Regions from separate parts of the Virgibacillus kimchii genome, predicted to be linked through region 4. Evidence: riboswitches for the same ligand, from Rfam matches in the RefSeq annotation. Region 4 holds a riboswitch; each other region holds the start of a gene.
The links. A riboswitch is a leader RNA that binds a small molecule or an ion and turns the genes downstream of it on or off. The one in region 4 is predicted to bind S-adenosylmethionine.
Positions count from the first base shown of each region.

Region 1: linked by a shared signal. The riboswitch ahead of ACZ42C_RS09425 (MetQ/NlpA family ABC transporter substrate-binding protein) and the one ahead of metK (methionine adenosyltransferase) in region 4 are both predicted to bind S-adenosylmethionine.
Region 2: linked by a shared signal. The riboswitch ahead of ACZ42C_RS16810 (OsmC family protein) and the one ahead of metK (methionine adenosyltransferase) in region 4 are both predicted to bind S-adenosylmethionine.
Region 3: linked by a shared signal. The riboswitch ahead of metA (homoserine O-acetyltransferase MetA) and the one ahead of metK (methionine adenosyltransferase) in region 4 are both predicted to bind S-adenosylmethionine.

Region 1 covers NZ_AP043951.1:1,885,726-1,893,987, forward strand. The annotation lists gene ACZ42C_RS09410 (PaaI family thioesterase) at 1-270, shown strand, start outside; gene ACZ42C_RS09415 (YjzC family protein) at 312-530, opposite strand; gene ACZ42C_RS09420 (glycerate kinase) at 666-1,799, shown strand; SAM riboswitch class I at 2,737-2,847, shown strand; gene ACZ42C_RS09425 (MetQ/NlpA family ABC transporter substrate-binding protein) at 2,943-3,764, shown strand; gene ACZ42C_RS09430 (methionine ABC transporter ATP-binding protein) at 4,032-5,048, shown strand; gene ACZ42C_RS09435 (methionine ABC transporter permease) at 5,050-5,712, shown strand; gene ACZ42C_RS09440 (enoyl-CoA hydratase/isomerase family protein) at 5,728-6,504, shown strand; gene ACZ42C_RS09445 (alpha-hydroxy-acid oxidizing protein) at 6,526-7,668, shown strand; gene ACZ42C_RS09450 (CaiB/BaiF CoA transferase family protein) at 7,729-8,262, shown strand, end outside.
Region 2 covers NZ_AP043951.1:3,478,270-3,486,531, forward strand. The annotation lists gene ACZ42C_RS16795 (flavin reductase family protein) at 1-199, opposite strand, end outside; gene ACZ42C_RS16800 (ring-cleaving dioxygenase) at 210-1,151, opposite strand; gene ACZ42C_RS16805 (MarR family winged helix-turn-helix transcriptional regulator) at 1,145-1,582, opposite strand; SAM riboswitch class I at 1,852-1,965, shown strand; gene ACZ42C_RS16810 (OsmC family protein) at 2,097-2,564, shown strand; gene ACZ42C_RS16815 (sodium:solute symporter family protein) at 2,597-4,216, shown strand; gene ACZ42C_RS16820 (Vga family ABC-F type ribosomal protection protein) at 4,315-5,889, opposite strand; gene ACZ42C_RS16825 (tunicamycin resistance protein) at 6,412-6,840, shown strand; gene ACZ42C_RS16830 (Uma2 family endonuclease) at 6,849-7,430, opposite strand; gene ACZ42C_RS16835 (IS256 family transposase) at 7,674-8,262, shown strand, end outside.
Region 3 covers NZ_AP043951.1:2,707,810-2,716,071, reverse strand. The annotation lists gene ACZ42C_RS13065 (hypothetical protein) at 1-355, opposite strand, end outside; gene ACZ42C_RS13060 (phosphoribosylaminoimidazolesuccinocarboxamide synthase) at 484-1,164, shown strand; gene ACZ42C_RS13055 (hypothetical protein) at 1,389-1,556, shown strand; gene ACZ42C_RS13050 (CoxG family protein) at 1,563-2,021, opposite strand; gene ACZ42C_RS13045 (hypothetical protein) at 2,281-2,589, opposite strand; gene ACZ42C_RS13040 (hypothetical protein) at 2,695-3,150, opposite strand; SAM riboswitch class I at 3,457-3,559, shown strand; gene metA (homoserine O-acetyltransferase MetA) at 3,634-4,542, shown strand; gene ACZ42C_RS13030 (aminoglycoside 6-adenylyltransferase) at 4,643-5,524, opposite strand; gene ACZ42C_RS13025 (DUF4349 domain-containing protein) at 5,704-6,642, shown strand; gene ACZ42C_RS13020 (S8 family serine peptidase) at 6,721-8,262, opposite strand, start outside.
Region 4 covers NZ_AP043951.1:1,474,662-1,482,923, reverse strand. The annotation lists gene ACZ42C_RS07595 (IS110 family transposase) at 133-717, shown strand; gene ACZ42C_RS07590 (transposase) at 714-1,343, shown strand; gene pckA (phosphoenolpyruvate carboxykinase (ATP)) at 1,938-3,512, opposite strand; SAM riboswitch class I at 3,832-3,938, shown strand; gene metK (methionine adenosyltransferase) at 4,158-5,357, shown strand; gene ACZ42C_RS07575 (DUF1572 family protein) at 5,400-5,936, opposite strand; gene ACZ42C_RS07570 (gamma carbonic anhydrase) at 5,960-6,475, opposite strand; gene ACZ42C_RS07565 (tetraprenyl-beta-curcumene synthase family protein) at 6,560-7,624, shown strand; gene mnmM (tRNA 5-(aminomethyl)-2-thiouridylate-methyltransferase MnmM) at 7,999-8,262, opposite strand, start outside.

The DNA of each region.
Region 1 (8,262 bases), 410 kb from region 4:
CTTTTGCACGGAGGTGCTTCTGTTGCCCTTGCCGAAACAGCTGCCAGTATTGGGACGGCATTAAATATTAATCCGGAAACACATTTTCCGGCCGGTATAGAAATTAATGCCAATCATGTAAGAGGAAAGAGGGATGGTGTGGTGACCGCCACTGCCACTCCTTTGCATAAAGGAAGAACCAACATGGTTTGGGATATTAAAATTACAGATGAGGAAAACAAACTGATCTGTGTCTCCAGATGTACGGTAGCTGTCGTTGAAAAAAGATAAGCTGGACCAGGGGGCATGCTGTCTTTCATGCCCCCACTTTTTTAATTCGATGTATGCCTGCTGTTGTTCGGGCTTGGACGTGACAGACTCCGTTTGGACTTCCAAAAACGGTCATTATTTGAGGTTTCGGGAAACTTATCCCCTTTTGACATTTCCACTTGCCTCGGCTCTTCCACTCCACCGCCTTCCCTGCCTACTTCAATATAAATTCCGTTATTTGGTGCTTTTTCCCCGCCCTTAAATTGACTGATTTCACCCATTTTAAAAACCTCCTTGTCATTCTTCAATTTTATTATGTCTCAGCATGTCCCGGTTATGTATCTAGGAGTATAGGAATAATTACATTTATGCGGTATAGTATGGATAACATTTTAAAATTTTGAAAGGAGAACGCAATGAAAATTGTTGTCGCACCTGATTCATTTAAAGGCAGCCTGACATCTGTGGAGGCAGCACAGTGCATGGCAAATGGCATACATAAAAAAATACCGGAAGCAGAGGTAATGCAGAAACCAATGGCAGATGGCGGTGAAGGTACAGTGGACGCTTTACTTATGGCATCTGGGGGAAAACGAATACCTTTGGAGGTAACCGGACCTTTGGGGACTAAAATCAGTACCGCCTATGCCATTACCGGTGGAAAAACAGCGGTTATCGAATGTGCAGCCATTGCTGGGCTGACACAGGTTCCGGCGCCTCAGCGAAACCCGGATCACACCACCTCTTTTGGACTCGGAGAAGCTATCCTGGATGCGATGGACCAAGGCTGCACGGAACTCATTATCGGACTTGGCGGAAGCGCTGTGAATGACGGCGGGCTGGGGATGCTGCAGGCATTGGGAATGAAAGCAACTGACAGCAATGGGGAAAATGTCGGTTTTTTTGGGAAAGACCTACAACGAGTGAAGGCAGTTGATTTTTCCGGGATGGATCCGCGAATTCAGCATATCTCCATTAAAGTGGCGGCTGATGTTGACAATCCACTTTGCGGAAAGCACGGAGCCACCTATGTGTACGGACCGCAAAAAGGAGCAACTCCCCGGCAGCTGGAAGCGTATGATCAAGCCATGGCACATTTTGGGCAACTGGTAGAGAAGGAAACTGCGGGGAAATTTATGGATTCACCAGGCGCGGGCGCGGCCGGCGGACTTGGATTTGCATTGCTGGCCTTGGGTGGTGAGCTCATGTCAGGCGCCAAACTGGTTGCAGAGGCAAGTCAATTGGAGAAAACCATTGAGAAGGCAGACCTGGTCTTCACCGGAGAAGGGCAAAGTGATGAGCAGACACTATATGGAAAAGCCCCGGGATATGTTGCTTCATTGGCGAAAAAACATCGGGTGCCGACTGTTCTCCTTTCCGGCAGTCTGGGTGGGAATGCAGATGCTTTGCTGGAGAGTTTTTCCGGTTGTTTTTCCATTACGAATAGGCCGCTCACACTGGAGGAATGCATGGAAAACGCCGCGGAACTTTTAACGAAGCAGACAAAGCAGGTTATGGCTTTGGTGTGCGGGGTAAAAGAATATAAATGAGGGTGCGGTTGATGGGGATAGTTAATCTAGGGTGTATTTAAGATGATGGGACAGGGGATGCTTTAAGTCAATGAAGGATGGAGTTTTCCTCTCGTTTATTTACTGATACAGTCGATCTGGTAGTGAACGAGATGGTTGTTCTTTCATTCGTTCAATGATGCAGACGATATGAAGATCGGATTCCTCGAATTTTTTTGCAGTTTCGATCTTCATCGTCTGGGTGAACATCGGTTTATTCGATTTTTATATAGTTTTGATCTTCATCGCCTTTGTGAAGATCGGTTTACTCAACTTTTTTACATTTTTGATCTTCATCGCCTTTATGAAGATCGCTTTACTCAACTTCTATACATTTTTGATCTTCATCACGCTTGTGAAGATCGGTTTACTCAACTTCTATACATTTTCGATCTTCATCGTCTGGTTGAAGATCGTTTCCCCTCGACTTCTATACATTTTTGATCTTCATCGTCTGGTTGAACATCGGTTTATTCGATTTTTATACATTTTCGATCTTCATCGCCTAGGTGAAGATCGCTTTACTCGACTTCTATACATTTTCGATCTTCATCGCTTTTATGAAGATCACTTTACTCGACTTTCTTACATTTTTGACCTTCATCGCCTGGATGAAGATCGTTTCCCCTCGACTTTCTTATATTTTCGTTCTTCATCACCTTTATGAAGATCGCTTTACTCAACTTTTATCCACTTTCAATCTTCACCACCCGATCAAACAATGAACGAGACTCATACTGCCGCTCAGGCACAGAATAACGCGCCTCCCCTCTAACTGATCATTTCAATATCAAAAAGTTGTTGCCAGGCTGAGCACCTTTAGCAACACATTCTCCCCTGATTTTTTTAATTTAACGGTTGACGGAATTACCATTATGATATATTGTATACATTATGTTTGATAAACGAATAAGCAAATCTCTTATCGAGAGTAGCTGAGGGACTGGCCCGATGAAGCTCGGCAACCTTTATGCGTTCGGCATAAAAAGGTGCTAATTCCTGCAAAACGTCATGTTTTGGAAGATAAGAGAGGAAATTGTATGGATTACAAGCCTCTCTTTCTTTTAAAAAGAGAGGCTTTTTCTATTTATCAACTAGAAAATACAAAATTGGGAGGAATGGAAAATGAAGAAAGCAGTATTTATTTTTAGTCTCATTTTAATTATCGGGTTGCTTGGTGCTTGTGGAACAGGTTCTGCAGATGGGGGCGATGCAGTGGATGAAGATAAACTAGTGGTCGGGGTTACAGCCGGACCGCATGAACAGATCGTTGAGGTTGCAGCAGAAATAGCCGCGGAAGACGGACTGGAAATTGATTTGAAAGTATTTTCCGATTATGTTTTACCAAACACTTCACTTGATGAAGGAGATCTGGATGTAAACAGCTATCAGCACAAACCGTTTCTTGATGCATTTAATGATGACCATGGCACTAATCTGGTACCTGTCGGGGAAACTATTTTGAATCCAATGGGGGTTTATTCCGATACGTATGAGAGCGTTGAAGACTTGCCGGATGGCGCGCAGTTTGGATTGCCGAATGATCCGACGAATGGATCACGGGCACTTTTCATATTGGAGGAAGCAGGATTTATCAAGCTTGATGAAGATAAAGCAGAAACAGCGTCCATTCACGATGTAGTGGAAAATCCGAAAAACCTGGAATTCATCGAACTGGATGCCGCACAAATTCCAAATCAATTAAGTGAAGTGGACGCGGCGGCCATCAACACAAACTTTGCACTGGGAGCGGGTATGAGCCCGAGGGATGATTCTATTTTACTGGAATCCACCAATTCCCCATATGTGAATTACATCGTTGTTCGCGAGGGGAACGAAGATGATCCGACAGTGGAACGTTTTATCAATGCCTACCAATCTGAAGAAGTCAGAGATTTTATTGAAGAAGAATTTGAAGGTTCTATTATTCCGAGCTGGGATGAGTAAATGTTAATATGTGGCGAGCATGCGGGAATGTGCACTAACTTCTGTGCATGAGGCGGGGTTACGAATCTTGAAGGTGTTCCCGGACATCAGCATTTCACGACTCCACCCCGCGATTCAGCCCGCACATTGTGTGGAAAGGATGGGCATCTATTCTATAGTGACAGCTCGTTGTCCTGCCAACCGCATGCCCGCCACTGCCAGACGTTGAAGTAAATTTTGCAACTGGAGAACCGTCCCGGTGTTGCAGTGAAAGGATGTCATGTTGAGATGATAAGGTTAGAGGGTGTTTCTAAAGTTTTTTCTTCTAAAAGTGGTGGCGTGAAGGCGGTCGATGAGGTGAGCCTTCATGTTCCCAAGGGAGAGATCCATGGTGTAATTGGCTACAGTGGTGCCGGGAAAAGTACGTTGATCCGGCTTGTGAATGCACTGGAGAAGCCAACAGACGGGAAAGTGCATGTCGCCGGAAAAGAAGTGACTGCCCTGTCCGATGAGGAGCTTAGGGTTACCCGGCAAAAGGTCGGCATGATTTTTCAGCATTTTAACCTGCTGAAAACAGCCACGGTTTTTGATAATGTGGCTATTCCTCTAAAACTATTGGGCTACAGTAAACAGGAAGTGCAGGAAAAGGTCGATAAATATTTGCAGATTGTGGATCTGTCCGATAAAAAAGATGCCTATCCCGCCCAATTGTCAGGCGGACAGAAACAGCGGGTCGCCATCGCGAGGGCTTTGTCACAGGAACCGGAAGTTCTTTTAAGTGATGAAGCAACCAGCGCACTCGATCCGGAAACGACCAATTCCATTCTTGACTTGCTTCTGAAAATAAATCAGGAGCTCGGTATTACGATTCTCCTCATTACGCACGAAATGAATGTGATTCAAAAGATATGCGATTATGTGTACGTCCTGGAAGATGGGCGGATTATTGAAGATGGAACCGCGGTTGATTTATTTACACATCCTGTTGAACCGACGACAAAGCGGTTTTTAAATACGATATCCCAGCGAAAATTATCGTCCTCCCTCATTGAGCAGCTACAGCTGGAGGGGACAGTTTCCCGACTTACCTTTGTCGGGGAGAATGCGGGAGAACCGCTCCTGGCAGAGGTTAGTCAGCGGTTTAATGTTCAGCCGAATATATTAACGGCCAATATTATGGAACTGAAGAACGGCATCATTGGAAACCTGGTTATTCACCTTGTCGGGGAACAGGAGAAAACAAGAGAAGCAATTATCTTTTTAAAGGAAAAAGGCGTGCGAACGGAAGAAGTGGAGGCTAACTGACATGAATCAATTTATTGAAGATTGGTTCCCGATTATATGGGAAGCAACCATCCAAACATTTCAAATGGTAAGCATCGCTCTTTTGCTGGCAACGTTGATTGGTATCCCCCTGGGAATACTGGTCGTACTGACACGTCCGGGGCAGGCCCTGGAAAATAAATGGGTGTACCAGATCCTTAATCTCATTATTAATATTGTACGGTCGATTCCATTTATTATTTTACTCTTTTTCATTTTGCCTTTTACGAAATTTATTGTCGGTACTACGATTGGCGTGCAGGGTGCCATTGTTCCGCTTGTCCTCTATACGGCCCCATATATAGCGAGATTAATGGAAACATCACTGCTCGAAGTCGATGGCGGTGTGGTGGAAGCTTATAAAGCGATGGGGATTAAAAAGCGCCAGATTATTTGGAGTGTAATGCTCAGGGAAGCCCGCCCATCGATTATCCTTGGCCTTACGATCGCAACCGTCAGCCTGATCGGTGCGACAGCCATGGCCGGTCTGGTCGGCGCAGGCGGTCTCGGGGATCTTGCCTACCGTTATGGTCATTTACGATATGAAGCAGAAGTCATGTACGCCACGGTCATTATTTTAATTATTTTAGTCCAAGGGGTTCAGTCCATTGGAAACAGGCTTGCAGCAAGATTAAAGAAAGATTAACGGAGGAGTGAACATATGTCCCATGAACTGTATGTAGAAAAAGACGGCGCCATCGCTGCCATTATTATCAATCGCCCGGAGAAAAAGAATTCCTTTACCCTTTCCATGTTTCAGCAGCTGGAAAAACTGCTCGATGAATTGAAAGCAGATGACACTGTAAAACTTCTCATTGTAAAGGGAGTGGACCAATCCGCCTTCTCTGCCGGTGCGGATATTACGGAATTTCTTGAAGTGCGCTGGCACGCGGAAAAAGCGAAAGCATACAACGATTTTGCCCTTGGCGCGATAGAAAAATTATACCGTTTTCCACGGCCGACCATTGCCCTTATCCACTCTCTGGCTATCGGCGGCGGACTGGAACTTGCCAATGCCTGTGATTTCCGCTTTGCCGCATCCGGCAGCAAAGTCGGTATTACTTCCGCAAACATCGGGATTGTTTATAATTTGTCCAGCACCAAGCGGTTGTACAATCTGATCGGCCCGGCAAAAACAAAAGAACTTTTATATACAGCCAAACTGATTTCTGTCGAAGAAGGCAATGAAATCGGCTTGATTGATCAAGTACATCCTCCGGAAAAACTGGAGGAGAAAGGGTTGGAATTTGCAGCACAAATTCTTGAAAAGTCTCCTGTTGCCAACGCAGGAATCAAGCAGGTCATCCAGTCCATTATTGACGGTGAAAATGAGGAAACAAAAGAAATTGAAAAAGTAATTCTTGACTCTTACAGCTCGGAGGATTATGAGGAAGGCATCCAGGCCTTTTTGGAAAAAAGAAAACCGAAATTCGTTTAACCATTACGAGGAGTGATTCATTTGTCCACAACCAACAACAAGGATGCGTTGATCGGCAGCATGGCAACAACCTCTGCCGTTCCCTTTCGTTATGAAGACCTGGAAAAGGCAGCTGAAAAGAGCATAAATGAAGCAGCATTCGGCTATATTCAGTCAGGTGCAGGAGCGGAGGAAACCCTGCGCAAAAACACAGCTGCTTTTGAAAAATATTCCATCCTGCCTTCCTATTTGCAGGACGTCTCCCAACTCGATACGCGTGTAGACTTATTTGGTGAAACTTATCCCCATCCATTTTTACTTGCACCAGTCGGAATGATGAAGCTCGGACATCCGGAGGGGGATCTTGCGGTAGCCAGAGCTGCTGCAAACCATCAGGTACCTTTTATCCAAAGCACGGTATCCAGCTATTCCATCGAGGAAGTCGCTGCTGCTTCCGGGGAAAACCGGAACTGGTTCCAACTCTATTGGTCCAATCATAAAGACATATCCTACAGCATGGTGGAACGGGCGGAAAAAGCCGGATATAAAGCGATTGTTTTAACGATTGATACACCCATGTTCGGCTGGCGGGAAACCGATATGACAAATAAATTCTCTCCATTAAAGGAAGGCTACGGAAAAGCAAACTATGTCACGGATGACGCCTTCCGGGCTTCTGTCGCCGATGAAAAGGATGAGACGGTCATCCAGGAAATTTTACAAAATATACATCACCCGTCATTACATTGGCAGGACGTGACTGCGTTGAAAGAGAGAACTTCGCTGCCTATTTTGTTAAAAGGCATTCTTAACCCGCATGATGCCAAAAAAGCAATCGATGCGGGTATTGATGGCATTATTGTCTCCAATCATGGCGGACGCCAATTGGACGGAGTCTTATCCAGTCTGGATGCCCTGCCGGTAATTGCAAATGAAGTAAACGGCAGGCTTCCAATAATTCTGGACAGTGGCATACGCCGTGGAGCGGATGTGGTTAAGTCCCTGGCATTGGGTGCGGATGCTGTGCTGCTCGGCCGGCCGTATGTCTACGGTTTGGCGATAGCAGGCCAGGAAGGCGTCGATCAGGTACTTTCCAACTTCATTCAGGAAACACGGGTATCCCTCGCACTGGCGGGAGCAACAAGCATTCAAACAGCAAAACAGGTGCGTGTAGTAAGGGATTGATGATGGCAGATGACTGCCATCTTTTTTGCAATCGACAGCAACAGAAAGGAGCATACACAAATGAATCAGGCATTGGAAGGCATGAGAGTCATTGATCTATCCCAGGTTTTGGCGGGACCTTATTGCACGATGGTACTCGGAGACATGGGTGCAGATGTCATTAAAATAGAGAAGCACCCCAACGGAGATGACACCCGCACCATGGGACCCTATATCGATGAGGAAAGCTATATGTACATGATGGTAAACCGCAACAAACGCGGCATGCAGCTGAATCTAAAAGAAAAAGAACAACTGGATATTTTATATAAATTAGTGGAAACAGCAGATGTTTTCGTGGAAAACTACCGTCCGGGTGTAGTAAAAAAACTCGGCATTGATTATGACACATTAAAAGAGATTAACCCGAAACTCATTTATTGTTCCATCTCCGGCTATGGGCAGACAGGCCCGTACAGAAATAAAGGCGGGTTTGACATTATGGCTCAGGGACTATCCGGCATGATGGATATGACCGGGGAAAAGGACGGGAAACCGGTGAAAACCGGCATAGCCATTCATGACATTGCTGCTGCCCAGACAGCCATTCAATCG
Region 2 (8,262 bases), 2.0 Mb from region 4:
ATCCGTCTCTTTGCTGAATCGCCAGTGAAATCATTGGAGGGTCGGATGAAACTACGTTAAAAAAGCTGAATGGTGCTCCGTTAATGACACCATTATGATTACTGCTTGTAACAAATGCAATCGGTCTTGGAATAATGGTACCGGTTAACAGTTTATAATTCTCTCTTGCTGTTTTTACTTTGGGGTCAATCGTGATCATAAAATCCTTCCTATTCATCAAGGTTCTTAACTTCTACAGGGATCAGTGTTTTTTCAAGGCGACCGCGGTATTGTTCGTATTGCTCCGGCAGCTTTAGTTGAGTCCCCATCGTTTCGGAAGATTCATCGTGAGCAAACCCGGGAGGATCTGTGGCAATTTCAAATAAAATTTCTCCATGCTCTCTGAAATAAATAGCATTAAAATAATTTCTGTCTTTTACCGGTGTTACCATATAGCCATTTTGCTGTACAAGTTTTTTCCAACCCAATTGATCTTCATCATCTTCTGCACGCCAGGCAATATGGTGAACCATGCCAACACCCATTTGTCCGCGCCCGTTTGCAGTTATTTTTACATCAATGATATTTCCGATATCTCCGTAGGCTTGAAAACGAACGAATTCATCTTCCTCACCAACTTTTTCAAGCCCCATCACATCTTCCAGCAGCGCTGCTGTTTTAGCCGGTTGGGAGGAATATAAAATGGCGCCTGCAAAACCTTTGATTGCTACATCAGGGGTGACTTCACCAATTGTCCAAGTGTTTTGTTCTCCTTGTTCCCGTTCCACGAGCTCCAGTTTCAGCCCGTGCGGGTCAGTGAAAGTGACATAAGTTTCTCCAAAGCGCTCCTGTGCATTATAGTCAATATCGAATTTTTCCAGTCTCTTTTTCCAGAAGGAGAGTGACCCGGCTGGAACCGCATAGGAGGTAACGCCGACCTGGCCATCCCCAATTTTTCCTTTCTGAGCATCTGCCCAAGGGAAAAAGGTAATAATGGTACCGGGTTTCCCGCCTTCATTCCCAAAATAGAAGTGATAGGTGCCCGGGTCATCAAAGTTGACTGTTTTTTTTACCATTCTCAGGCCCAATACACCTGCATAAAAATCCACGTTTTCCTGTGGGTGACCGACAATTGCGGTAATATGGTGGATCCCTGCTGTTTTCTTCATGATGATTTATCTCCTCTTTTTCCAACTTTTTTGAGCACATCAATCACCGTTTGTTTATCTTCTTCGGAAACGTCTGCAAACAACTCCTCAATTACCTGTTGGTGCTTGGGGAAAATTTCATCCATCAGCTTTGTGCCATCCTCTGTAATGTCGATGTAGACGACACGGCGGTCATCCTTACAGTGTCTGCGTTTGACATAGCCTTTCTTTTCAAGCTTGTCAATGACATAGGTAATGGATCCGGTGTTAATGAGAACGGCATTTGATATTTCCCGTACAGTCTGGCTGCCTTTATGGTACAATGCTTCCAGTACCATAAAATCCGAGCTTTTCATTCCGTGGCTGCTAATATCTTTTTTAATGATTTCCTCAAGAGTTTTTGTGGATTTCATGAGGACGACAAATATTTTTAGTGATAAATTTTCTTTTTCCAATTATATTCACCTCAAATATATTTAATCTTAATTAATGTATTTTGAATTAAATACAATGATAAACTACTATAGTAAAGTTGTCAATGACTTCGATTCTTTATGTTTAAAAATTTTTCCTAATATACAGAAGCCTATCACTGTCATTGTATTTTCAACTGAATTAGAGGTTTAGAGTATTTGGCAAAGCCATCATTTTATTCATACTTTCGTTATAAACATAGTTGACATTAAAAAGGTTCCCATGTAATATGGTAAACAAATTTAATAGATTCTTATCAAGAGCGGTGGAGGAATCTGGTCCGATGAGCCCGCAGCAACCATTCACAGGTAAAACCATGTGAAACGGTGCTAATTCCAGCAGACAATCGTCTGAAAGATAAGAAGGGCACGTTTTTCTATAAGCCGAATTTCCAACCCCCTTTTATCTTTTGGATAAAAGGGGGTTTTTGCGTGCGGATAAAATCAAGTGCTAACTAAATGAACAAATCTATGAAAGGAAAAAAGGAGGAAAGTGATGAAACAGACAGAAAGCAGACAAAACCAAAATCACAGGACCATTCGAGCGTCTTCTAACAGAATTGGAAAATTTGCCAATGAAAATAATATAAGAGATTTTAGTTTTACGGTAGATGAACCGGAAAAATTAGGCGGGACAAACAAAGCTCCAACTCCAATGGAGTATATATTGGGATCATTTAATGGATGTATATTAATAGTCATTGAAATGATAGCTGAAGAGATCGGTTTTTCTTTCGATAACATTTCTGCTGAAACGGAGGGAATACTTGACCGACGTGGAATAGCAGGCACTGCAGACGTGAGCCCGCACTACCATCAAGTGAAGAATGTGGTTTTCTTTGAAACAGAAGAAAGTACCGAATCCATTGCAAAACTAAAGAGTCTGGTTAAACAAAGGTGTCCTGCCTACAATCTGTTCCGGGATACAGGTATTGAGATTAAACTTGATTGGAAAAAGGTTTAAATAACTGCAGGTATTATTGGAGGGGGAAAATAATGACTTCATATGGCGTTTGGATGATTTCTTTTGCGCTTATTTATACATTCTTACTGATTATTGCCGGTAATGTGGCGAAAAGGAAGGCATCTAATGGGGAGAACTTCTTTATTGGGGGACGGAATTTCAGATGGTGGACGGTGGCCTTTTGTATTACCGGACTGTTTTCCGGGTCAACCTACATATCGATTGTTGAACTATCTTATCTGACAGGGGTTTCTGCCATCTGGTATGGTGTAGCAGAAACTGTACAGGTACTGATCATTGCTTTTCTTATGATTAAGCCTTTTCGTAATAAAATGATGGTAACAGTTTCCGGGCTGATCGGGGATAAATTCGGCAGGCGCGCTAAAGCGATATCCGGTGCAATTACAGCATTTGCATTTCCAATGTGGTCTGTTGCCACTGCAATTGCATTTGCTTCCGCATTGAATGTGTTTACGGATATTTCACTAAGTTATTCAGTTGCTTTTACTGCCATACTATTGTTCATTTATCTGCAGGCAGGGGGGATGTGGTCGGTTGCCTTTACGCAATCCATGAATACGATCATGTTTTTGCTCATGTTTATAGTTGGTATGATCGCCTTTTTTATCAACCCCGGCATTGCAGGTTTACAGCAATTAGCGATCGATCGGCCGGAAATGTTTCAGCTTGGCGGTGCCGGCCTTCAAGTGATTGTCGCTTGGTTTGGAACATTTTTGGTGAATGTCATTTTGGCTCAGGCAGCTTTCCAGATGGCCTTATCCTGTAAAACACCTGAAGAGGGTAAAAAAGGAATGATCGGTGCTGTTTTCATGGGAATACCTTTTATTATCTGCGGTGTATTATTCGGTTTAGCTGCAGCTATTGTTGTTCCGGATGGAAATTTAGGATTAATCGCGTTGCCGCAGTATTTGATGGAAGTATTGCCTGCACCGCTGGTTGGTCTGTTTTTCTTAGGTGTTTGGGCCTGTGCACTCGGCTGGGGCGGGCCGTGTCAATTTTCCGGGGCGACAAGTCTTGGTAAAGATGTTGGTAGTGCAGTATTTCCAAGCGCAAGCAACCAGCAATTGATCAAGTATACAAAATGGTCGCTGCTTCTTTTAACCGGGTTGATGATCGTATTTGGATTGCTCCGGACAGAGCAATCCGCCTGGTGGAATGTGCTGGCATGGACAGTCAGAAATTCTGCTACCTTTGCTCCTGTTGTTGCAGCGATATTTTGGCCGGTGGTAACCAGGAGTGCGGTAGTTAGCTCGCTGCTCACCGGTTTTGCGTCAGGATTAATCTGGTACCATTTAGGCGGGTGGCATCCAACCTCCTTTTTCCTGGATATACATCCGGTTTGGATTGGTATGTCCACCAATATTGCCACGATTCTTATCGTGACTTTAGTGACTTCTTATGGAAAATGGATGTTACAATTTGATACGAAATCTATGAAGGGAATGACATCTGCCCTGGCCAGTGTGATGCTGGTGGCAGTGCCAGTTGTATTCTTTGAAGTCCTGCATGAAGTTGGTTTGCTGGGGCTGTTTGGTTTTGCAGCTGTTCTCTCTTTATTTATTACAGGGATTATTTATATTAAACCGAAGAATATGCAGGTTCCACCTGTTGCAAAAGCAGTAAATGAATAATTAATTTTAGAAGAATACAAGCGTATTATTTTAATGCATATTAAGCCAGCAATTTCCATAACTGCTGGCTTAATATGTGCCTGATTCCGTTACGACCATTAATTTTTACGATTTTCCAGTTCTTTTTTTCGTGCTATCAAATGTTGAAACGTTTCATCGAGTTGTTCAGAAGGATCGATGCTGAGCTTACTTAATACTTCGGAAATTTTCGTTTCAATTACTTGTAGTTCGTCTTCGTTTGGATCTGCCTTATGAGGTACGTAATTCTTGTATTCCAGATAGGAGCCTTCGAATAAGGAAATCTCTTTATTTTCGATCGTAAGAATACGTAAAGCAATGTTTTCAAGAAATTTTCGATCATGAGAGACGATTAGCGCCGTTCCTTCGTAATCTTTTAATAGTGTTTCCAACGCTTCGACTGCTTCTATATCAAGAAAATTTGTCGGTTCATCCAAAAGAAGTGTATTGATATCACTTACAAACAATTTGGCAAAGGCTACTTTTACTCGCTCTCCACCGCTTAATACATCCACTTTTTTATAGACATCATCACGGTAAAAGTGAAGTCTGGCAAGCACGGTTCGAATAAAGGTTTCATCTTGTATGGACGTCTCACTGACGTTTTTTAGAATGGATTTATTCACATCAAGTACATCCAGATTTTGGCTGAAATAGCCAATTTTCATGACAGGGGAGCTGGTGACGCCGTCAGCTTCATTGATAATCTTTTTCAGAAGTGTCGTTTTGCCTGTTCCATTTTTTCCAAGTATAGCAATCTTGTCTCCGCCTCTTACATGAAAGGTGGTTTCGTTCCAGAGAAGTCGTTCCTTTATCTTTCCGCTTACATTTTCCACGTGAAGGATGATTTTCCCTTTGAATGTTTCTTCATTGGGAAGGTTCATCTTAATAGGTGGTGTATCTTTCACTTTTTCTACTCCTTCCATCTTTTCCAACCGGGTTTCAATGGCTTTTGCCGACTTGCGCAGTTTCTTTTGTTTATTGGCAAAGTACGGCTTGGCTCCGGTTATTTTTGCCTCTGAAGTACTTACGTTTTTAGGCTTTTTCGTTGCCCGCTGTGCTTTTTGTTCCTTTTCAATCAGGGCTTTTTCCAGTTGTTTTTTCTTTTTCACATACTGTTCATAAGCATTTTCCTGTTTTCTTATTTCCAGGTTTTTTTGTAAAACATATGTTGAATAATTTCCTTTGTATACTGTAAGCTTTCCGTCTTCCAGCTCCCAGATTAAATTGCACTGGGAATCGAGAAATTCCCTGTCGTGGGATACAATCACAATGGCACCTTGCCATTTGGAAAATTGATTTTCAACTTTTTCGATATGTTCCATATCCAGGTTTGTTGTCGGTTCGTCTGCTAGAAGAATATCTGTCTTTTTGGCAATCGAACGGTTGATATATTCCTGGGTTACCTCCCCACCACTTTTAGTTGTCCGGGTGTTTTTTAGCTGGGGAATGAGCTCGATAGTTCCGTGGTAGGAGACGTTGCCTTCCTCAACCTGTTTACTGCCGGCCAGAACTTCCAATAATGTTGTTTTCCCGCTGCCATTCTTTCCAACCAATCCAATTCTGTCTTTGCTTTGGATTTGTAAATGTTCTACATCGAAAAGAAGACGGTCCTTTATATAGACTTTTATAAGATTGGCTTCAAGTAAAATCATAGTATCATCTCCGTTTCGGTTTTGTTCCGGAGACAAAAAAATGCCTCCTGTTCGTTTCAGAATAGGAGGCATTACGTGCAGTATAAAGAGACTACGCCCTTTGTACAGAGGCACAGAGATACAATCCTATTCTGAAAAATTCAGTGGAAAACATGACAAATAAAGCAGATGTGATCTGCTGTTTGGCATGAATTTCACTTGAATGTTTTCGAAAAATAGGATTAGTATTTCATGTCCTCTTTGGTTCACCCTTCCGTTTTGAGTTACTGTCAGTATAAAGGAAAAGTTTTTTGCTGTCCAGAGAGCGCTCAGGATGTGGTATCATTTTATGTAGCACACTTGACGGAGTGATGATATGATTTTGTGGATTAATGGCACCTTTGGGGCAGGGAAATCAACTGTCGCCTACGAGTTACATAAAAGAGTTAAAAATTCAATCGTCTATGATCCGGAAAGGTTCGGATATGTACTCATGAAAAATGTACTAAAAGAGATATCAAAAGATGATTTCAGGATTATTCTTTGTGGAGAGAAGCTAATTATAAATTGCTGAAAAATATTTCCGAGGAATATAATGGCCTCGTTATTGTACCGATGACACTTACAAATGTGAGATATTTTAATGAAATCATTGGAAAGCTGCGAGAACAGGGTATAGTCGTAAAACATTTTACACTATCGGCTTTCAAACAAACGATTGAACAACGATTGAGAAAAAGATTAGAAGGGAAAAAATCGTGCGCATACCAACAAATGAACGATCGCATGAAAGAACTGGAAGACCCGCTTTTTAAGGAATATATTCAGACAGATGATATGTCCATTGACCAAGTAGTTGAAGCCATTGCTGCATCAGCTTCGATTGACTTGCTTCCAGACCGGCGAACGAAACTCGGGAAGTCGATGAATCGCCTGCGAATTACTTGGAAAGAAATGCGTATATTTAAGTAAGCTTGGGTTTAATCCAGAAAACCAAAAATATCATTAATAGTAAAATTAACATCAGGAAAGATGGTGGAGGTGAAAGTTTCTTTTTCAATGGAATAGACATCTTCGGATTGGTAGGAACCTTCATTCAGTACAAACTTTTCAATACTTCGGTGTTGGTGATCAACGATTAAGTATTCTCTTACACCAGCTTTTTCATAGTATTTTAGTTTTAACAGACGGTCATTACGGGCTGTACTTGGGGACAGGACTTCGACAACTAAATCAGGTGCCCCATAACAGCGCTTTTTGCGAAGTTTGCCTTTATCACATACGATGGACATATCGGGCATCACAGTTACATCGTCTTTACCTTTATTCTCATCTTTAAATGAAAATATTACCTGAAGGTTACTGCCGAACACCTTACATGTATTTCCTTTTAAATTATGTCTAAATTCACCTATCAGTTCCGTTATCACACCCTCATGCTCATAAGATGCCGGAGCTATAAAAACAGGAGTGCCTTCATATAGCTCTGCCCTTTCTTCTTCTTGTACATAATCCAAAAATTCTTCCAGCGTATATTTCTTGTTTTTATCGAGCTGAGACATTTAGATTTCCTCCTTTTTTAAGCATCCCATATAGAAATAATAGCGAGTATTTTATAAATGTTCAAGCTGAATAAACGAAGTATTATGAATATAATTCTTATTATGATATAGTAAATTTCATAATTACTTATTTTTACTAAGTATCCGATGACGTAAAATAGTTTGTGTAAATTATTTGAGACAAAAAACGAGGTAGGGTACCCTCGGAATTGGCTAAAATTCTAAGAGAGGAGAAACCCTACCATGTCTCATAGTATAACCAATAATGACTTTATGAATCAACTTGACACACTTGTTCGTGACTTTGTCAAAGAGCACCTGGAAACCATTATGAAAGAAGAAATGGAACAGTTTTTTAAGGTGGAGCACCCTGAACTGAAACAGGTGAAAAACGGGTACTACACACGCACTCTCGACACCAAGCACGGTCATATCGATGACCTTGCTGTTCCGCGTGATCGCAACGGTGAATTTAAGACGGAGTTGTTTGATCCTTACCAGCGCCGTGACCAATGGGTTGGAGAAACGGTCACGAGAATGTACCAGAAAGGCATCAGCACCCGTGAAATCGGTCAAATGATCGAGCACATGTTGGGTTCTGCTTATTCGGCAACAACGGTAAGCAATATAACGGATGTCACACTGGAAAATATCGAATCATGGCAAGAGCGCAAGCTGCAGAAACGCTATTCGGTTCTTTATCTTGATGGAACCTATCTCAAGCTGCGTCGCGATGACGTTGATAACGAAGTCGTCTACCTGGTCATTGGCATCACCGAAGATGGTTATCGCGAGATTCTCGGTTTCTATGTCGGCGGCCAAGAAAGTTCAC
Region 3 (8,262 bases), 1.2 Mb from region 4:
GCCCCTTTTTTATAATATCCGGTACAGGCAGTTCCAGGTTATCCACATTATTCTCCTGTTCCACGACTTCCCTGAATTGATCTTCCGTAATCAAGTATTTTCTCGCAATCGTTGTATTTCTATCTTCTTTTTTATGATCAATGAATGCCACACCACCCTGCCCCCATTTGCTTTTTTCCTTCATGAAATAAAGCGAATAGGGGAGTTCTGCCTTTTCTGTCCTTTTGGGCGGCGTCCGGTTCATACAGCCTCTTTCCGCTTTCTCAGAGCCTTCAGGCATGCCGCCTTCAATATAACAGGAAAAACGGCTCTCACATAAGTTGGAACCATAGCTTACATACCACACATCCATCATGTAATCCTCCCAGCATACTTTTCTTACATTAAGACTATGTCAAGTATTAGTTATATGATAACATAAAATATATGACGAATAACGTATTGGGCAGTCATGAAATCAGATGAAAAGTGAGGAAGTCGGCCATGAAACAACTATATGCCGGAAAAACAAAAGATGTATACAAGTTGGACAATGGGAATTATTTATTAAAATTCAAGGATGATGTCACCGGAGAGGACGGGGTATTTGATCCGGGTGCAAATACAGTTGGCCTCACCCTGGATGGGGCAGGCAAAGCCGGACTGAAAATGACCAAGTTCTTTTTTGAGAAGCTGAAAGAAAATGGTATTCCCACCCATTATATCGATGCAGATATAGAGGAGCGCACAATGACGGTAAAGCCGGCGGAAGTTTTCGGGGAAGGGCTTGAAGTTATTTGTCGGTACCGTGCAGTTGGAAGTTTTCTGCGTCGTTACGGGAAATATGCGAAGGAAGGACAAACCCTGGATGCCTTTGTAGAGGTTACGTTAAAGGATGATGAGCGGGGAGATCCACCGATCAATAAGGATGCATTGCAAATGCTGGATATTTTAACAGGAGAGGAATACGACACGTTAAAAAAGCTTACGGTCAAAATCTCTGACGTTGTGAAAGAAACGCTTGCTGAAAACGATGTGGAGTTGTATGACATAAAATTGGAATTCGGCAGGGATGCAAATGATCAAATATTGCTAATTGACGAGATTTCCGGCGGCAACATGAGGGCTTATAAGGACGGGAAATACATAGAGCCATTGGAATTACAGAAATTAATCACTCCATAAAGAAAGGTAATTGACAAAAACAGGGCAAAGGGGATTATCTCTTTACCCTTTTTTGTTTCAGAAAGAATGAAATCCTTGTTTCGCCTTCTCCGCCTTCAGACGGAAAATCCCCTACTGATAAAGCAGGGGATTTTTTGTATGAAAAATCAACCTTCGTGCCGAAGTGAAAAAACAGTAATCAGGGTAAACTATACATAGAAACTAAAACAAGGAAGGTTAGATATATGATGAATCAAGATATTTACAGAAGTATAGCTGAAGACAATATGAGAAACATGAGAAGAAGAGCGGAAGAGCATAAGCTTTATATGAAATCAAAAAAAGGAAAAAACATGGGTTTCAAAAGAGGTTATTTGGGTTTAGACAGGGAGCGTAAAAAAAACATGGGATAGCGTATGTTATCCCATGTTTTCTTTTTCTGTTTCCCTGATTTTTTCGGCAACCGCCTGGGTTAGATCTTCAGCTGTTTTTGGAACAAATGTCGTCAGAACAGGGTTAATAACTGGAGATTTCATGCCGGTTGCTGTAATATCCAGGTTTCCGGTCATTTGTGTTTTATCTTCGTCCAAAGCAATCCCCTCAAAATAGCCGCTTCCTGTAAATTTTTCATTTTTGCCTTCTAAATTAAAGGTGACTTTGGAGGGTTTTTCCCATTTGGTAATGGTAACCTGCAACTTAATTTTCCGTTTTAAAATTCCGATATCCCCCATAAATTCCCAATAGGACTCTCTATCATTGATAATTTCATGGTCAATATAACCGGGAACCAAAGGAGCCCAATTATTCATATCGCTAACGAAATCCCATACTCTCATAATAGGTAATTGGAGTTCTTCATGATATGTTCCGCTTGGCATAACGATTTTCCTCCTTTTCATCATGTATATTTTTATTCATTCCCTGTCTTTTCACCAGCTGAAACTTGTCTGCTTCTTATTATATTTTTTCAATGTCCAATTATGACTCCATTCCTATGGAAGTGGCTTTCCGATCTTTTCATGGTATATAGAGAAAGCTTCAACATCAACATGTCTTCAGGTTTCTCCTGTATATGATAAAAAAAGAACAGGCCTAAATATCCGCATTGTTTTGGTCTGTTCCTGATTATACTGGGGCTTAATAGTGCTGGTTTTCAAACTGATGGAGTTTCTTCTCGTGTTGGGCGGTTTTACTTAATACGAAGTCTGTCGTTTCCCGGGTTTCTGTTAATTCCACGCGCATGCCGTCAAATTTTTTTCCAAGTTGGTCAAAGCCTGTTTCCATTCTTAATTCCATATTATCCATTCTGGATTCCAGTTTGTCCATTCTTGACTCCAGGTTATCTATCCTTAATTCCAGACCATCAATTCTGTTATTCAAATGCTCGAACTGTTTATCCATCTTTTCTGAATGATCTTTTAACGCACCAAGAATTTGTTTTAACATCGTTGGTTCCTCCATGAGCTCACCGCCTTTTCTATTATTATAATTGATTGACCGCAGATTGAAAAGATAAATTCAAGTTGCTTTCTTCATCATCTCTCTCCTCGTTTAGAGAGGAAGTATGGTTACAATATTTTTACCGTTTTCTTCCTGTTTTTGTTTATAATCTTCAAATGACAAATAAAAATCTTCCGGCGGATTGCCGGCGAGAAACTGAAATTCGCCGTTTTCGAATAAAACAAAATAGCTGTTTTCCAGAAGCACGCCTTCTTCCTGCATCTGCAGTGTAAAGCTATGGATTTCCTTTTCATTCAATGGCTCATGAAATATAATTTGCTGTGATTCTTCATCTTCTTTTTCTAATCGAAAAATGCCATACCCTTGGTATTCATTTTCCTTATAATATATTTTATTTTTATCAGAGTCGTAATAATCCTGGATCTTTTCATAGTAATAGCCACATCGAAAACACCATATGAATTTCTCGCCCATTTTATAGTAAAAATCCTCCGTCGCAGAGCAGTTGCAATGGGGACAGGCGATTGCTTGTATGATGGATGCCATAATATCACTCCTTGATTATTTAATTTTAACACGATAATCCTGATGCATTGTTGCAAGTGAAGAAAGTATTTATCTAAGAAGTGGATTCGAGCTAGCTGAAACTTTCATGGATACGCTGACACATTCACTAAAAGGCGAACGAATGCGAGTTTTTTAAAAGAAAAGAAAAAAATCGAAGTTTTTCTGGAAGTAATTTTAAGAAGAGAGATGATGAAGATGATTTAATTATATCTTTATTCAGAAATAATTACAATTTATTTACCCTTCCCATTTCGCGAGATTTCATATATACTGTTACTAATTGAATAGTTATTAAGAGTGACTGAGAGACTTGGCTCAATGATGTCACAGCAACCTACGTCCAGTAAGGTGCTAATACCAACAAAGCATTTGCTTTGAATGATAAAACGGGCTTCCCTTTTGGCAATCAAAGCAAAAAGGGGTTTTTTGTTTTTATGACCAATGATAAAGGAGAGAGCAACATTGCCAATTAATATACCGAAAGCATTGCCGGCAACAGAAAAACTGAAACAGGAAAAAATATTTGTCATGGATGAGGAACGCGCACGAACCCAGGATATTCGTGCACTGAATATTCTCCTGCTGAATTTGATGCCGGAAAAAGAAAGAACAGAACTTCAGCTGCTGCGCGTACTGGGGAATACGCCATTGCAGGTAAATGTGACGTTTCTTCGGATGGCTACACATGAATCAAAAAACGCCAGTAAGTCACATCTGGATACTTTTTATTCGACGTTTGACCAAATAAAAGACCGGCGATTTGACGGAATGATTATCACCGGAGCACCGATAGAGCATTTAACATTTGAAGAAGTGGACTATTGGGAAGAGCTTACGGAAATTATGGAATGGACGAAAGAAAATGTAACTTCCGTGATGCATATTTGCTGGGGAGCACAGGCTGCTTTATATTATCATTATGGAATTGATAAGTATGCCCTCCCGGAAAAATGTTTTGGCGTTTTTGATCATCAGGTTACCGATCCGACGGTAAAACTCGTCCGGGGCTTTGATGAAGCGTACCGGGCCCCGCATTCCCGCTATACTTCGGTGTCGATGGAGGAAGTGGAAAACCACCCTGAGCTTACGGTGCTGTCGGCATCCGAGGAAGCAGGGGTATTTATGATTATGTCCAAGGATGAAAAACATATTATGTTGACTGGCCATTTGGAATATGATGCTGAGACGCTTGCAGAAGAATATCAGCGGGATACAGCCAAAGGAGTGGACATTGCCGTACCACAGCACTATTTTCCCAATGATGATGTAAAAAAACGCCCGCTGAATACGTGGCGATCCCATACACATCTGTTGTTTTCCAATTGGCTGAATTACTATGTATACCAGGAAACGCCTTATGAATGGGACTGACCCGCAACAGATCCAAATGAAAAGGCCGCCTATGAATCTGATTCATAAGCGGTCTTTTATATTATATAATGCGGGAAGCACAAATAGATGGAATGTCTGGTTAAAAGATTGTCACCGCATCAGGTGGTAATTGCCTGACTTGTTGAAGGTACTTCGTCATGTTACTGTCATCTTCTTCAGGATAGGTAAAGCCCCACTGAACAGCGAGATCCTTTGCCAGGGTTCTAAATAACTCACATGTAATAAAAATAGATTTCCAAAAGTACTCGTAATTGTGGCTGGCGTAGGTTTTTACATACATTTTCCAATGTGATTCGGGCAGATACCGTTTAAAATACTTGCCCATTTTCCCTGATGAAACATCAAAATCATGCTCATTTCCAATCCACCAGGATACCATTTCATCAAGTCTTGACCTGATTTCATATTCAAACATTTGCTTTGCATATGGCAATTCATCCCGCCACAATCCTTTGGCCACGTTTTGCAGGCACCACCAGAAATCGTTGCAGCAGCTATGAAATGCTGCGTATACAGGCTTTTTAATGTGATAATCGATATCCGTGGGAGCGGGAATTTGCGGTAGGATATGATCCTTATCAAGCAGGGGGATGGTCAGTTTATCATTTACATAGTTTTCCCTCGTGACTTCTTTTGTTTCTATGTGAAGATCAATTCGGTTTCCATCAGTGAATAGCATTAAGTAACCGTAAGAACGATCGATGTTCACTGGTTTACCAGTGGCTTTATCATTTCTATCCGGCTCCTGCATCATTAGCAAATCTCCGAATGTGTTCACCCAATTCTCATCTCTGATAAAGGATGCGGTTTCCGTTACGACATACACTATATCATAGTCCTGAAAAATATCTTTTGGGACGTGCGGGTTTGTTCTTGATCCGTTCATGTATGCTGCCCTGATCCGGTGATCAGCTTTTGCGGTATCGATGATCAGGTCCATCATTTCTTTTTCTGTTCTCATGAAAACTCCTCCCGGTTCACCTGTTGCTGGCTGATTTTTCAGTTAGTTCTTATTCTACCATACGGGATATAGTTTCGCCGTAATAGAGAGAGAAGAAATACAGGGTTTTATTTAGTTTATGCGTAACTTTTTTCAGTAAATTTCGACTGTATTACAAAGAGAAGAATGGGGTGGTCAATTTGAAAAAATTCATAATGATTCTGGTGCTTGTTTTTGGTATCAGTTTGCTGTTGGCAGCCTGCAACGATGAAGATCAGGAGCAGGGGACAGATGATGCTGCTGATATTTCCACAGAGGGTTATGAAAGGAGTGTTCAAGACGGAGGGTTTACGGAAAGTACGGAGGAAGCGGAAATAGCTGAGCAGGATCAAGAGGCGGCGGATGCCAATGAACGTGCCGATATGCCTGACAATACAGAATCAGGTCAAGCAGACAGAAAGATAATTTATACCGCTGATATGCGGGTGGAAATACGGGATTACCAGTCATCTCTCAGGAACCTGCAGTCAAGTATTTATGATTATGGTGGCTATGTTGTGGAATCCAGCATGTATGAAGGAACAGAGAACAGTTCAACAAGCGGGTATATCACTGCCCGTATTCCCCAGGAGCATTTTGATGCCTTTATTGAAATAGTGGAGGAAGGAAGCGACACGGTGCTGGAAAGCTCCGTTTCCGGGCAGGATGTAACAGAAGAGTATGTTGATCTGGAGTCGCGATTGGCCTCCAAAGAAGTGGTAGAGGAGCGGCTGCTTTCCTTTATGGAACAGGCGGAAGAAACAGAAGATCTTCTGGCTATTTCTGATGATCTGGCGAAGGTCCAGGAAGAAATAGAAGAGATCACCGGCAGGATGAATTATTTGCAGGATAAAACTGATCTGGCAACCGTGACCATACATATGGAGGAACGCGATATCACGATATCCGGTGTAGGGGAAAACGATTTAAACACTTGGGAAAAGACGCAGGAACAGTTTATGAAGAGCATTAATTTGCTGATCTCCGCTTTCTCAGGAGTGTTTGTTTTCTTTGTCGGAAATATTCCGATCATCTTGCTGCTTGGTATCATTGGTTTCATTACGTATTGGGCGGTTCAAAAGCGAAGGAAAAGTGTATGATTTCATAACAAAAAAATTAGAAGGACGAGACTTTCTTCTCGTCCTTCTGTACATCATTTAATTTCATGTTTTATCGTTTTAGTTGCTCCAAGGTGGTCCGCCATTACCTGGTCCATTGTTGCCAGGAGGTCCGGCATGTCCAGGAGGGCCTGCGTGAGCCGGTGGTCCAGCATGATCCGGTGGTCCGTTGCCCTGAGGTCCAAGTACAACCTCTTCAGACACATTGCCGGCGATATCCGTTGCCACCACTCTCACTACCTGGCTTGGGTGGATGCCGGTAAGTTCCAGTTCAGTTTCATCAGTTAAAACAATCGGGTCTTCATTGTCAATATATACTTCCCAGCTTGCAATTCCTGATTCATCAGCTACAGCCAGATCGACTTCTCTTTGGCCGCGTCGAATGTCAGAATTGATTTCAGGCGGGGTGGTGTCAAGATAGATTGGCAGTTCAATAGAATCCCATGAAGCTCCTTCAAAATCAATAACCGCTTCAGCCTGCAGGTAATATTGCCCATCCGGGGCAGTTTGGCCATTAATCGTTCCATCCCATGTACGGGCTGGATCTAGAGAATAATGTAAGGCCGATCCGCTGTCATAGTAATTTTTTCGTACAAAGCTTTCTTCTGTAAGGGTTTCGACTACGTTTCCATCTTCATCCAGTACATTAAAATTCGCTTCTTTAGCATTACGCAAGAAGGATACGACCAGTAATACTTCGTTCATTTCTTCAGTATATGGAGAGAATATGGCATCTTCATCAAAGAAACCATAGTTTCCATCTTCGTCAAGCGGTGTTGCGATACCGGTCATTTCATAATAAGACATGTCATCTGCTGTATCAAAGATTGGTGCCTGGTCCCAATTTCCCTTAAACCCGGTAAATGGCACAGACAGGTCAGGATTCATGTCAGATGGATCAGTTAAAGTTACATTACCATCCAGCCAGTAGCCATTTTCAAAGTACATGTCTACGAGCGCTGCATCAACGGCGCTTACATCAATAGATACCTCAATGTCAGCCGTGCCGCCTGCAGGTACCTCGACAGAAGTTTCAGCTGAACCATTTACGAGCACTTCAGCACCCATCCCTTCAAGATCCAATGCCGGGAATAGATTTGGTGCTACTACGAGAAATGGATCTGCATTTACTGGTGAGTCCGTTAACAGACTTGCATCTACATCATAACTTACTGCATCATCTGTATAGTTTTCTGCTGTTAACTCAAAAGAAATCTGGTTTTCTGTTACTTCTTTCAACGCAACTTTTGCTTCATTTGTGTTTGATTCTGTAACAACAACAGGGGTGGATAATGCTGCATGCAACTGCATTAAACCGGCTCCCTGGCGGCGAGGTGAAACTGCCTCTCCTTCAAAATCTACTACCTTGGTCGTATTCATCATGATGTTATTTGTAAGATTTATACGATCGGCATCTTCATAGCCAAATTCTTGATCTATACGTTCCAGAACGAGTGAAGCTCCACCTGCTACATGCGGTGCAGCCATAGATGTACCGCTTTTCACACCATACTCATTATTGTTTAACGTGGAATAAATTTGCCCACCCGGTGCTGTGATTTCTGGTTTGAAATCCAAGTCAGGCGTTAATCCCCATGAAGT
Region 4 (8,262 bases):
AACCGGGCTTCTTCACTTTCATTTTTGAATCAGGTTTAAGTATGTTGGGGCCGATGAGCTCGTGTAAAGGAAATTGGAATCGAAATGAATAGGTGAAGAACTTTCATACAAACAGAAGAAAGAGGTAGTAAAATGGGAACAGTAATGGCTTTAGATGTTTCGATGGGGAAAAGCTATAAAGTTGTTTACAACGATCAAAATTGTCTTTCTGAAGGAGAAATAATACATAATCAAGCTGGTTTTGAGGAGCTAATAAACGAGATCCGTAATCTGCCTGAAGATTTAATACTTGTTTTTAAATCTGCTGGCATTTACTCCAAGCCTGTAGAAACATTTTGCCAAAAAAATCAGTTGCGTTATTGCTTATTAAACCCACTTGCGGCAAAAAAACAATTAGAACAAGGTACGTTACGAAGTTGGAAGACAGACAAGAATGATGCCCATAAATTGGCACAAGTTCATCAACAGAATGATCGACCAGTAAAAATACACCAACCGGATATCTATCATGAAATACGTGATTTATCTCGCTTTTACCAAGAAATAGAAGAGAATATAAAGCGCACACGGATGTACCTGCATAATGCATTACAATTAAGCTTCCCAGAGCTTGAGCGATTCTTTTCAAGGAGAGTTACACCATACGCCTTGACGCTCATTGCTTTATTTCCGCATCCCGAATTCGTGTTAGAAACGAGTAAAACGAAAACCTTTTGATAAAAAGTACCACCAAAAAGATATCCGAGAATCGCGCAAAACAAAAAGCAGTTGAAATTATAGAATACGCAAAAGAGTCTTATCCAGCTGTATCTTCAAACAGCATACAAACCCAAAAAGTTCAATATTACGCAAGTCAACTTCTTCAACTATTGGAGGAAAAAGAGAATATCTCAAAACAAATGATGGAGAAAGCCAAACAACTTCCAGAGTTTGAACTACTCATAAGTTTTCCAGGTATAGGTGAAATTAGTGCAGCACTTTTCATTGGCGAAGTTGGAGACATTTCAAGATTCTTAAATCATAAGAAAGTCAACGCCTTTATCGGGATTGATATTCGAAGATATCAATCAGGAAAGTATGCGGGCCAAGATCATATTAACAAGCGTGGGAATCCGAAAGGAAGGAAAGTCTTATATTTCATTGTTCGAAACATGATTCGCCAACAAAAAGCTGCACCAAATTACATTGTTGATTACTATTATAAATTTAAAAAACAACCTCATCCTAAAAAGGACAAGGTTGCAGTAATAGCTTGCATGAACAAACTACTAAAGTGTATTTATTCCATGGTCAGGAACAATACAAAGTACGATTACTTGCACACGGTCTCTAAGGACCAATAATTCACTTAGATTATAACATATATATTCCCTCAAAAAAGTTGAATGCTTGAGGTTTATTTACTATGTTTAAATATTTCGTATCAAACAGCATTTAAATATATGATAAAAAGACTTGACTAATCGTAGGAATGAGGCTGGGACATAACTATAACGTCTAGAAGAAATTCCGAACAAATCATGGTGATAGAGTATCACCGGCCGCTCCGGGAATACACTTCGCTTTCACCACGGGCACAAGTGCGACATCTAATCAAACTCCCGTTGGTCGTTTTCTTAGTGTCTTCTTTGCCGCAGGCGGCTGATGAGCCTCCTTGCCCCGACAAGGGGTATGCCGACGTTGCCCGCAAAGGGTGTTTTTAGTCGGCCTTCATTAATGTTGCCCTGCGGGGTCTCATCGATGCCTTTTATCCTGCTGGACAAGTAAAGCTTCGGCAGCATTACATCTTCGTGAGAAAATGCATAGCATTTTCAAGGAGTCTCCGTATATTCCCGGAGCTGGGCAAGTCGTTTGTTTGGTTTTTTCCAATAAAATTAGTTATGTCCCAGCCTCTGGTTCCGTAAGTTAAAAGGGGTGTGTAAAATATCTCTTTCCCTTTATCCTTTATAGATAGGTCCAGCTTCTCTGATTTCCTGGCTAGCCTGGTCAAACTTTTTAAAGTTCTCATGGAATTTCATGGCTAGGGAAGTGGCTGCTTCATAGTATGCTTCTTCATCATCCCATGCATTTCTTGGTACGAGTACTTCATCCGGAACGCCGGGGACATGTATTGGAATTTCCAGGCCAAATACATCATCTGTTGTTGTTTCGGCCGTATTCAGTTCACCCTCAAGTGCTGAATGTACCATGGCACGGGTATAGGACAATTTCATTCTGCGGCCAATCCCATAAGAGCCTCCAGTCCAGCCAGTGTTAACTAAAAACACGTTAGAGTTGTAGGAATCAATTTTTTCCCCAAGCATCTTCGCATAAGTGGAAGGAGCAAGCGGCAGGAACGGTGCCCCAAAACAAGCTGAAAACGTTGCTTCCGGTTCTGTTACTCCACGTTCTGTTCCAGCGAGCTTACTTGTATATCCGCTGAGGAAATGATACATTGCCTGTTCTTTCGTCAACTTACTGATCGGCGGCAATGTGCCTGAAGCATCCGCTGTTAAAAAGATAATTGTATTTGGGTGCCCAGCAATACTTGGACTGACAATGTTATCCATGTTTTCCAATGGATATGCAGCCCTGGTATTTTCCGTTAAGGATGTATCGTCATAATCCGGCAGTCTGCTGTCATCATCCAGGACGACATTCTCGAGCACAGACCCAAAACGGATTGCATCGAAAATCTGTGGTTCCTTTTCCTGAGACAGGTTAATACATTTTGCATAACATCCGCCTTCAATGTTGAAGACGCCGTTCGGACTCCATCCATGTTCGTCATCTCCGATAAGCCGGCGGTATGGATCAGCGGACAGGGTAGTTTTTCCTGTGCCGGATAAGCCGAAGAATAAGGCAACATCTCCTTCATGCCCCACATTGGCAGAGCAGTGCATGGACATAACGTCGTTCTGTGGCAGGAGGTAGTTCATGACGGAGAAGATGGATTTTTTAATCTCCCCGGCGTATTCTGTCCCGCCGATTAGTACGACACGTTTTTTAAAGGAAATAATAATAAATGTCTCCGAGTTGGTTCCATCCACTTCCGGGTCTGCCTGGAAATCCGGTGCAGAAATAACCGTAAATTCAGATTGATGGTTTTTCAGTTCTTCTTCTGTAGGTACAATAAACAGCTGGCGGGCAAATAAATTATGCCAGGCAAATTCATTAATTACCTGGATCGGGAGCCGGTATTTCGCATCCGCACCTGCAAAGCCATTGAACTCGTAAAGGGTGTCTTTTTCGCTCAAGTAGTCGATTACTTTATGATACAGCTTATCAAAAGAAGCCTCATCGATAGGTTGGTTGACAGGTCCCCAATCGATCTTTTTATCCGTTTCGTTATCCCGTACAATAAATTTATCCTTGGGGGAACGGCCGGTATATTTTCCGGTTGTTGAACGAACCGCTCCGGTTGCTGTCAGTAACCCTTCATCCCGTTCTAAGATTTCTTCTACTAAACCAGGGACAGACAAATTACGTTTTAAATTTTTATGAGCATGTAAATTTTCTATCATCGTTTTCATTTGAGATACCTGCCTTCTTGATAAAATATGTAAATACCAATGCTGGTTTTCATGAATCTGTTTATTAGTATAACACATTTAAATAAATAATCCATACTAATTATCATATTAATTTATAAAAAATAAGTGTCAAATTTGTTGCAGGAATTAATTTGTGAAAAACGATCCCTTTCCTATATAACAGTATAACATTATTCGCCGTCATATAGCATTAATTTTTAAGATTGAACGATTAATCAAGTTTCCATAAATACAGTTCCATTGGTGTTTTTATTGACAATCCCCCGTGTTTTCGTTAATCTGTCTTTGAGCGGATACTCTCTTATTCAGAGTTGGTGGAGGGACAGCCCCGATGAAGCCCAGCAACCGTCACATTTGTGAAATGGTGCTAACCTGGTGCAAGGAATTTTCCTTGAACAATAAGAGCGAAAGGCCACACCCTTTCCTCATACATGCAGGAAAGGCTTTTTTGTTTAGGGTAAAACCTTGATTTGGGCAGTTGACTGGTGGTATGGAATAAATAGTGGATCCGGATTATTGAATAGTGTAATTTCCTACCTCTGACTTACTTCTACATATGCACCCCAAATCAACTTAAGCATATAGTAATGGAGTTCCGTAACAAATGATAAGGGAGAGAGCCTTATGGCTGCTAATCGTCGTTTATTCACATCAGAATCAGTAACAGAAGGCCATCCGGATAAAATTGCCGATCAGATCTCGGATGCTATTCTGGATGAAATTTTAAAAAAGGATCCGTACGCACGGGTAGCTTGTGAAACAACTGTAACAACTGGTCTTGTATTGGTGTCCGGTGAAATATCAACGAGTACTTACGTAGATATTCCTGCAATCGTACGCCAGACCATTAAGGATATAGGATATACACGGGCGAAATTCGGGTTTGATGCGGAAACCTGTGCTGTTTTAACCGCAATTGATGAACAATCCGTGGATATTGCCGGTGGGGTGGATACAGCCCTGGAGGCCCGGAAAGGAAAAATGAGCGAAGAGGACATTGATTCCATTGGAGCCGGGGATCAGGGGATGATGTTTGGCTTTGCATGTGATGAGACAGAAGAATTGATGCCACTTCCGATTTCCCTGGCACACAAAATGTCCAAACGACTTTCCGATGTACGTAAAGATAAGACGCTTGGCTATTTACGTCCGGACGGGAAGACCCAGGTAACTGTGGAGTATGATGAACATGACCAGCCTGCACGTGTGGATACTATCGTCATTTCTACTCAGCATCATCAGGATATAACGACGGAACAAATAGAAAAAGATATTAAAGAACACGTCATTCGTCCAGTGGTGCCGGAACAATTGCTCGATGAATCCACCAAATATTTTATTAATCCAACAGGGCGATTTGTGATTGGTGGACCACAGGGAGACGCGGGGCTGACAGGCCGAAAAATAATTGTGGATACTTATGGTGGCTATGCAAGGCATGGCGGTGGGGCATTCAGTGGAAAGGATTCCACCAAAGTGGACCGATCTGCAGCATATGCTGCCCGCTATGTAGCTAAAAATATTGTTGCTGCAGGTCTTGCAAAAACTTGTGAAGTGCAGCTTGCATATGCGATTGGAGTAGCGGAGCCGGTATCAATTGCAATCAACACTTTCGGCACCGGTTTGGTGAGTGAAGAAGAATTGGTGCGGGCAGTCAGAAAACTGTTTGACCTGCGCCCGGCCGGAATTATCCGCATGCTGGATCTGCAGAAGCCGATCTTCAGAAACACGTCTGCATACGGACACTTTGGCAGAACGGATTTGAGTTTTCCATGGGAGAAAACAGATAAAGTGGAAGAATTAAAAGCACTAACCGAGAAGTAAAAAAACTGCCTGGAACCGGAGTTTCCGGAACCAGGCATTATTTTATCCGTTATGCTTGTTAAGCATTTCCTGTGAATATTCCTCCGACTTTCCAACAGGTATACTGAGACTTGTCCAGTTTTCATTTTTAATCTCTTTACCAATATAAACAATCTGGCCGACATGATACGAATAATGGGAGAGCTGTCTTTCTATTGCTTCAATGACAGCGTGCTTTTCCCCGCGGATTGTAACGGTTTCCAAAAGGTTTTCTTCCTTTAACGAATCAATGGCATCAAACAGAACGTTCCAGCCTTTATTCCAAGCGTCCATAATATCTGTCTTTGATAAAAATGTATCGATAAATTCCTCATCTCGCAGGCGATTATGTTTTTCACCGTCACTCTTTAAAAAGTCCGTCCACCTGGAAATCATATTCCCGCTCATATGCTTTACAATAATTGCTATATTGTTCGAAGTATCATTGGCAGACCAGTGCAATTCTTCATTTGTTAATTGCTCCATAGTTTTATCTCCCAGTTGTTTTACACTGGCAAACCTGCTATGAATGGCATTTATATATACTTTACCTATCGTCATAAAAAAATCCTTTCTTGCTCAAACTACAAATCGGTATGATCACGGTAATAATTACATTTTTCCACATAGGATTTAATGACGCGGTCCATCTCCGCATAATCCTTTTCCGTCAGTTCACGGACCACTTTAGCCGGTCTTCCCATGGCCATCGTATGGGGAGGGATCTTTTTTCCGGGTGGTACGAGACTTCCTGCACCTACAAAGGCACTTTCACCAACTTCTGCACCATCCAATATAATTGATCCCATCCCAATAAGAGAATTTTTCCGTATGATGGACGAATGCAGAGTAACCTGGTGGCCAATTGCCACATCATCTTCCAAAATCAGTGGATTATCCGGACTCTGATGGAGCATGGAAAGGTCCTGTACACTAACCCTTTTTCCAATGATGGTAGGAGCAATGTCCCCGCGAATAACTGTGTTGAACCAGATGTTGGATAATTCGTCAATTTTTACGTCTCCTATAATAGTTGCGTTATGTGCTACAAAAACGGACTCATGAATTTCCGGCTCGTAGCCTTTGTATGAATGAATCATTTGCATCCCCCTGTGACATGATGGTATATAGAATATAGTATAGCAAAAAATAGAAAAGAACGGTTGCAGAACGGAGGAAATAAATTGACTGCCCCTGTCCCAGGAAATGCAGCCACACTCATGGCTGCTGTTTATCGAAAAATTTTACCAGCAGTAAGGAAAGAGCTCGCCTACTGGAAAACTCGCGCTGAAGCTATTCCAAATGAAGAGCTGCGAACACAGGCGCTTGCCAGTATGGCTTCCAAACGGTTTCACTGCCAGGGGGGTTCCGTCTATGCACTTCTTGCCGGGCAACAGTGGAGGGAAGCCATCCGTTTCATTGTTGCTTATCAGACAATCAGTGATTACCTGGATAATCTATGTGACCGCAGCACCTCTTTGGACCCGGATGATTTCAGGTTGCTGCACCACTCCATGCGAAATGCACTAACACCGGGAAGTGACCAGGAAAATTATTATGCATTGCGGGAAGACCAGGATGATGGTAACTATTTAAGTGAATTGGCTGCAACCTGTCAGGAAATGTTGCGCAATGTAAAAAACTATAGTCATATTCAGGAGCATGTCTGGAGACTTGAAGGGCTATATGAAGACTTACAAGTACATAAGCATGTCAGGCAGGATGAGCGCATTCCGCGTTTAAGGTATTGGTTTGATAAAGAGAATGATCCGGAGTTGGATTTAACCTGGTATGAATTCTCTGCAGCAGCTGGATCTACGCTGGGAATTTTTTGCCTGGTTAGTTACGCGATGGGCGGGAAAATGACTGAGAAGCGAGCTGAAGCTATTTATAAAGCCTATTTTCCTTATATACAGGGATTGCATATTTTACTGGATTATTATATCGATCAGGAAGAGGATAAAACAGAAGGGGATTTGAATTTTTGTAATTACTACCCGAATCAGGACAGGTTGAAAGCGAGGTTTCTCCATTTTATAGAACAGGCGAATAAACAAGTGCAGACCTTGCCTGACCGTCATTTTCATGAAATGGTTCACCAGGGGCTGGTTGGGCTGTATTTGGGAGATCGAAAGCTAAAAAGAGTGGATGCTTCCCGTGATATGAAAAAAGTGTTATTGCAGCGAAGTGGATTTAAATCGAAATTTTTTCATTGGAATACAAGGGCGTATTATCGATTGGGGAAATGATTTAAAAGTTATATCAGGCCAGGGATTGGAGAAATATGAGCGTTTTATTTGAGGTTTTGAATGAATTTCCCTGGCTATGAGCGCTTCTCCCGAGTTATGAGCGGTTTCCTGGTTTTATGAGCGATTTCCTGGAATTATGAGCGAATCCCTCTAGTTTATGGGCGGTTTCCTGGAATTATGAGCGGATCCCACTAGTTTATGGGCGGTTTCCTGGAATTATGAGCGATTTCCTGGAGTTATGAGCGGAATCCAGAATTTATGAGCGCTTCCCGGTACTTATGAGCGAATCCCTAAGTTAATGGGCGAATCCCCAGTGGAAGAGCTTCAAACCAAAAAAATAACCCGGAAGGCATATTCCTCTGCCTTTCCGGGCTTTATTTCTTCTGCACGGCCAAGATAAATGGTGGATCATTTTTCTGATTAATAAACCCGTACTTCAGCACAGCGAATTTTTTTTGATCCAGTGTAGTCACGTATTTTAAAAGGGCTTTCTTCTCTGCCTCACCGCCTTCATGTCCGTGATATACAACTATAACTACGAGCCTGTTCTGTTTCAGATGATACAAAATGGAACTGACAGCGGTAATGGTTGAGTCACTTTCCGTAATAACCTTTTTATCACTGCGGGGCAAATATCC